DNA from 3 places in the Mesorhizobium sp. M1169 genome. Region 3 is predicted to be linked to each of the others. Evidence: predicted binding sites of a transcription regulator. Region 3 holds the regulator's gene; each other region holds the start of a gene.
The links. The regulator LexA, encoded in region 3, represses DNA repair genes until DNA is damaged. The targets are predictions, from matches to a motif close to TGTTCNNNNTGTGTTCNG.
Positions count from the first base shown of each region.

Region 1 (2,272 bases), on a different contig from region 3:
GCCAGTGGTCGAACGGGTCGCGGATGGCGCTTTCGACGATGCGGATCGCCTCGATCGTCGCCAGCCTGTCCTTGGTCTGGCCGACGAATTCCGGTTCGCGGATGAACACCGACAGCATGCCCGCCGCCGAGATCATCACATCCTCGGAAGTGACGATCGAGGCGCGCTTGTTGCCGACCAGGTCGGCATAAGCGCGCAAGCCGCGCGTCAGGACGTTGCGGAAGCCGGCCTCATGCGTGCCGCCTTCGGCGGTCGGAATGGTGTTGCAATAGGAATTGATAAAACCGTCGCCGCCGAACCAGGTCACCGCCCATTCGAGCGAACCGTGGCCACCCTGCTTCTCGCTCTTACCGGCAAACATTTCACGGGTCACCTGGAATTCGTCGCCGAGCGAGGCTTTCAGATAATCCTTGAGGCCGCCCGGAAAATGGAATTCTGCCTTGGCCGGCGTCGTGTCCTTTTCCCTGATCAGCGACGGGTCGCAGGTCCAGCGGATTTCGACACCGCCGAACAGATAAGCCTTTGACCGCGCCATGCGGTAGAGCCGCGTCGGCTCGAAAGCAGCGCCCTTGCCGAAAATCTGCTCGTCTGGATGGAAGCGGATCTTCGTGCCGCGGCGGTTGTGCACCTCGCCGAGCTGCTCCAGGCCGGTCACAGGAATGCCGCGCGAGAACTTTTGCCGATAAAGTTTCCTTCCCAGCGCCACCTCGACCTCGAGATGGTCGGACAGCGCGTTGACCACGGAAACGCCGACACCGTGCAGGCCGCCGGACGTCTCGTAAACCTTGCTGTCGAACTTGCCGCCTGAATGCAGCGTCGTCATGATGAGTTCGAGCGCCGGCTTCTTGAATTTCGGGTGCGGATCGACCGGAATGCCGCGGCCGTTGTCGGTGACGGACAGGTATCCGTCGGCGGAAAGCTCGACATCGATGAAGGTCGCATGGCCGGCGACCGCCTCGTCCATCGAATTGTCGATGACCTCGGCGAACAGATGGTGCATCGCCTTGTCGTCGGTGCCGCCAATGTACATGCCCGGGCGGCGGCGCACCGGTTCCAGCCCCTCCAGCACTTCGATGTCGGCGGCACTATAGCTCTCGCTGGCGTCGCGGGGCGCCGGCCGCTTCGCCGCCTGCACCAGCGGGTCGGCCGGGCGCGCGGCGGCGCGAGCCGGTTGCGGCTGCTTGTCCAATTTGGCGAAAAGATCGTTATTGTCGTCCATGCCGGTCCTGGATTCCGATGCTGCGAATCACCACCCGATACTGCCACGCTTTTGGCGGGCAGGCGACGGAGGTTCCTGTTACGTTCGAGGATAGGGCCTCTTACTGCAAAACCATTCGACAGCCAAGCGGCGGAAATGGGGTCGAAGGTGGAGCATCGACGTTTTGTAAACCCTGTCCGAAGGTTACGCCGGAAGATTGGCTAAAAGGCGGTATTTGCGGACTGTCGCTGACCTAGAATGCAGCGGAACCCTCAAGAGGCAGTCGCTTAAGCATGTTGGATTACAGTTCGCTCCTGCTCGCGGCGGCGCTGTCGGGCACGTGCCTTAGCATCACCATGTTTGCCATCTGGTTCAGCGCGCCACAGGCACGCTTTGTGCTGACGGTGGCGTGTGGCATTCTCGTGCTCGTCGCACATGTGGTGTTGTTCTGGCATTACACCAGGGATCCAAGCGCCTGGCTTTGCCAGATCGTGCTTGCGCTGCTCAGCCTCGGCTTCCTGATCATCTGCCTGTCGGCCATGCAATACCTCGGCATAGGCGACTACAGGCGAGCCATCTTGCCGACCTTGGTTGCGATGGCCGTTTGCGCGGGCGCGACGTATCTCGGGTTTGATGGTGTCGGCTTTATTGTCACCTACGCGACGGTAACGGCGCTGCTCTCGCTCATCGGGGCGATGTTCTGGATTGAGGGTGGTCACGATCGCCGGATATTGCTGGTCGTCTCGTTCCTGAGCGGCGTCTGTGCCCTGTCGTTCGGACTTTGCGGCGCGGTCCTGCTGGTCACGGGCCAATGGGTGCTCGGTGTAGCACCGGACAATTGGGCCGAGCGGGTGAATTCCGTCGTGGCCGTCGCCTGCATGACCGGGCTCGGCGCATTGACGCTCTCCCTGCACCATTTGCAGGCGCAGATCGAACTGAAGGCCGAGACGATGACCGATCCATTGACCGGGCTGATGAATCGGCGGGCGTTGACGGCACTCTACGGCGAGCGGGTCTTCGGTCCGTTCATGTCCGTTGCCATGTTCGACCTTGACCATTTCAAGAGGACGAACG
Region 1 is NZ_JAMYME010000015.1:124,242-126,513, forward strand. It holds gene parE (DNA topoisomerase IV subunit B) at 1-1,219, opposite strand, end outside; gene NKH41_RS17340 (GGDEF domain-containing protein) at 1,492-2,272, shown strand, end outside.
Region 1: a site for LexA is predicted at 1,290-1,307, ahead of parE (DNA topoisomerase IV subunit B). Genes of this name have one in related genera too.

Region 2 (2,272 bases), on a different contig from region 3:
CGGAACTGAGGCGATTGAGCGCCCGCAATTTCAGCGCCATCGGTCTGGTCTTGCCGCTATCGCGGCACTATAGTCCGGCGATGACCGCCAGCCGCTCATCCAGCCTGTTATGCCTTGCCATCGCTACCGTTGCCGGCACGAACATGCTGGTGGGTATGGCACTTGCCCAAGATAATTCGACGTCTTCGCAAAAGGGCGCTCTGCCCGGTGTGACCAGCGATTATCGCATCGCCGAGCCAGCGCCGCGGCCTGAGCCTGACGATATGGCTCTAGGCAGCGGCAACGGCACCTTCAAGATTGGCGATACCGACGTTCGGATTTCCGGTAGCATCACCATTGATGTCGCTACCGGCAGGATCAGGCCCTCCAGCCGCTAAGTTCGCCTGGTGTGAACCACAAATATTGCGCTTCAAACGAACAGCCCCGCCATTGCTTTGCAACTGACGGGGCCTTCTTGGATCTGAAATCCAAATTGCCGGGAGTGTACTGCCGGCTTTTTATTTCGGATGCTTCGCGGCGTTCAGCCGACGATCCGACTAGCAGTCTCTGATTGTTGTGGGGATCGGCAGGTCAACGTGGGCAGGTAGCGCTAAACGCCTGACCTGGCTACTTATACCTGCCGCGGCTCCAGCGACACGTGGAGCCTCAAGGAACAATCCGGTGGAGTCATGCCTCTGCTCTCCTTCTGTTCGTTGCGACTGTCGTCGAAGCGCTCATCGCATAACCCGCGGCGTCTCGCAGGCTAGCCCCAGGCCGCGAGGCCATCGAAAGACGGCCGGCTTCGTTGACAATTGGATTCTGCCCCCATGACGCGGGGACGTCAACCTTGAATAGCCGGGTTGCCGAAAAATGTGATCGCGAGACGCTTTGTGAAGCCGGCCTCACGGGCAGCTTTTGTCAGGAGCGTGTTCGGCCTTTGTTCTTTCCGCTTGCCCGTTCGCGCGAAAGGCGGTTAAACGCTTTGGTCGAGAGTTGTGGCGTCTCTCGAAAAGGCGGCGAAATTACCTACATAGGGGGTGGTCGGGAAAACCCGCCCATCCCACGAATTCCAGATTCTGAGGCGGCGACCGGCGATGGCCGACCATAAATATCTCTCCATTCGCGGGGCACGCGAACACAATCTGAAGAATGTCGATCTCGACCTGCCGCGTGACAGCCTGATCGTCATGACCGGCCTGTCGGGGTCGGGCAAGTCGTCGCTTGCCTTCGACACCATCTACGCCGAGGGCCAGCGCCGCTATGTCGAGAGCCTTTCGGCCTATGCACGGCAATTCCTCGAAATGATGCAGAAGCCGGACGTCGACCAGATCGACGGCCTGTCGCCGGCCATCTCCATCGAGCAGAAGACCACCTCGAAGAACCCTCGTTCGACGGTCGGCACCGTCACCGAGATCTACGATTATATGCGGCTTTTGTTCGCCCGCGTCGGTGTACCCTATTCGCCGGCCACCGGCCTGCCGATCGAGAGCCAGACGGTCTCGCAGATGGTCGACCGGGTGCTTGCGGTCGAGGAAGGCACCCGGCTGTTCATTCTGGCGCCGATGGTGCGCGGCCGCAAAGGCGAGTACCGCAAGGAACTGCTGGAGCTGCAGAAGAAGGGTTTTCAGCGCGTCAAGGTCGATGGCGTCTTCTATGAGATCGCAGACGTGCCGGCGCTGGACAAGAAGTACAAGCACGACATCGACGTCGTCGTCGACCGCATCGTCGTGCGCGGCGATCTGGCGACGCGGCTCGCCGATTCCATCGAGACCGCGCTGAAGCTGGCCGACGGGCTGGCGGTGGCGGAATTTGCCGACAAGCCGCTCGACGCCAGCCAGACCGGCGAGGATTCGGTCAACAAATCGAAGAACGAGACGCATGAACGCATGCTGTTCTCGGAAAAGTTCGCCTGCCCGGTGTCCGGCTTCACCATTCCCGAGATCGAGCCCAGGCTGTTCTCCTTCAACAATCCGTTCGGCGCCTGCCCGACCTGCGACGGGCTCGGCAGCCAACGCGCCATTGATGCCAGCCTGGTCGTGCCCGACGAGAATGTCTCGCTGCGCGCCGGCGCCGTCAGCCCTTGGGCGAAGTCGAGCTCGCCCTACTATGCGCAGACGCTGGAAGCGCTGGGCGTCGCCTATGGCTTCAAGCTCGGCGACAAGTTCAAGGATTTGAGCGAGGAGGCAAGGCAAGCCGTCCTGCACGGCACCGGCGAGCGCGAAATCACCTTCCATTACGATGACGGCCTGCGCTCCTACAAGACGACGAAAACCTTCGAGGGCGTCATCCCCAA
Region 2 is NZ_JAMYME010000011.1:64,671-66,942, forward strand. It holds gene NKH41_RS13835 (hypothetical protein) at 1-377, shown strand, start outside; gene uvrA (excinuclease ABC subunit UvrA) at 1,074-2,272, shown strand, end outside.
Region 2: a site for LexA is predicted at 907-924, ahead of uvrA (excinuclease ABC subunit UvrA). Genes of this name have one in related genera too.

Region 3 (2,272 bases):
CGCTCCGGTCGCATGGCCATGGCGGCGTGCAGCAGCTTGTAGATGTTGACCGATGTCGTGTCGCAGACCACCGTCTGGCCGGCCGCGGCACCGATCAGGCGCCCGAGCTGGTCGCCAAGTTCAAGCGGCATGTTGAACCAGCCGGCCGTGTTCCATGCGCGGATGAGATCATGCGACCATTCTTCGGTCGCGGCCTTGTGCAGTTCATCGAAAGCGGCACGTGAAGCAGCTCCTAGCGAATTGCCGTCGAGATAGATCACTCCTTGCGGCAACACAAAGCGGTCGCGCATCGCGCGCAGCGGATCCGCGGCATCCATCGCCTTTATGGCCACGAGATCGGGAATTCCTGTCATGATTTGTCTGCTCCCCCAAGATCCAACGCAACGCCGGACACGCATCGACTGTTCTTCCATTACCTGGTTGCGCGCAGCAAGGCTCCACCGGCGAGAAGCAGCCTGACCAGGCGGTGGAAACTGGGACTTAACCCGAGGTTGGCGTTTTGAGTTCGTTTCGTTCACGGTGCATCGACCAAACCGCACAGTCGATAAGGGTTCAATTCCGTGCCTTTTACCGACCGACGGCCGATGCCAGCGCCGCCTTCTAGGAGGCCAGAAGGGCGCAAACGAAAGCAGAATCAAGGCGATGAGGCTCGCGGCGGTGAAAATGCGGTACGCCGGTAGGGGACGTCGTTTGTTTCCCGAGCCTTAACGCATTCATTAAACTTTAAACAGTTGCGGAACACAACTGGAACAGATAGTGTTTGTTCTGGGTTTGTTTTTCTGATTCTGTTGGGGGTCGCTATGCTGACACGCAAACAACACGAACTGCTTATGTTCATCCACGAAAGGTTGAAGGAAAGCGGTATCCCGCCTTCATTCGACGAGATGAAGGAAGCGCTCGACCTGGCTTCCAAATCCGGAATCCACCGGCTGATTACGGCGCTGGAGGAGCGCGGCTTCATTCGCCGTTTGCCCAACCGGGCCCGTGCGCTGGAGGTGCTACGCCTGCCTGACTCGATCGCCCCCGGCCTCAATGCGGCACGCAAGTTCTCGCCGAGTGTCATCCAGGGCAGTCTTGGGCAAGGCGCCCCTCGGCAAGGCAAGCCGACATCGTCGCGCGTGCCCGCAGCCGGAAATGACGACGATGTCGTCGCCGCCGTTTCGATCCCGGTGATGGGCCGCATCGCTGCCGGTGTGCCGATCGACGCCATCCAGCACCAGACGCATTCGATTTCGGTGCCGCCGGATATGATCATGGGCGGCGAGCATTATGCGCTTGAGGTCAAAGGCGATTCGATGATCGAGGCCGGCATTTTCGACGGCGACACGGTGATCATCCGCAATGCCGATACGGCGAGCCCCGGTGAGATCGTGGTGGCACTGGTCGACGAGGAGGAAGCGACGCTGAAGCGGTTCCGCCGCAAGGGCGCCTCGATCGCCCTGGAAGCCGCCAATCCGGCCTACGAGACGCGCATCTTCGGACCAGACAGGGTCAAGGTGCAGGGCAAGCTCGTCGGACTGATCCGCCGCTACTGAGCTCCGCCCTTGGCGCCGGCTTTGGGGTTGTCGGCCCGGCGGTATGGCGGCAGGCCCCGTGCCGCGCGTGAAAATTTCCGCTGCACGTGCCAGGGCCGGTATGATTTTTCGACGGCGAAGCGGATCTCGGCGCGTGTTGCCGCTTGTGGATCGAAATAGACGGCGGCACTTCCCGCGCGCGCCAGTTGCCGTTTGGTGACGACGAGGACCAGCCGGTCGTAGTAGCAGGGGTTATGGGCGGTGGCGTCGTCGATGACGATCAAGCTGGCAAAGGCGCAGGCTGGCCGCGCAGTATCGCGGTCCTTGGCTTGCGCGATGATCGCGCCGGATGGATGCCTGGCAAGGCAGAGGCCGTCCGTGCAAATGAACGGCATGCCCGGCGGTAGGTCGGCCGGATCGGCAATGTCGAATTGCGGGTCGTTCTTTCCAGGTGTTTCCGGCGCGACGATAGCCTCTGATGTGAGCGCGCGTTTCCAGTTGTCGATGGTGAACTCATTCGGGCGTGCCCGGTTGACCGCGAGTTCACCGCTGCCGATCGGCAGCGCGACCAGCCGTGCGTCCTCCGAGACCAATACGTCGGGTATGCGTGTCTGCGTTGTCGTCAGCAAGCCGGCGAGCGCAAAAGGAAGTGCCGCCAGCCGCAACCACGTCGTCGCCATGCTGGCAATGACGAGGGCGATCGTCACCAGAAGGACGGATCTCAGCGAAATCAGCCCGACCGCATCGATCGGCGAGCG
Region 3 is NZ_JAMYME010000045.1:29,768-32,039, forward strand. It holds gene kynU (kynureninase) at 1-353, opposite strand, end outside; gene lexA (transcriptional repressor LexA) at 801-1,535, shown strand; gene NKH41_RS28925 (ComEC/Rec2 family competence protein) at 1,529-2,272, opposite strand, start outside.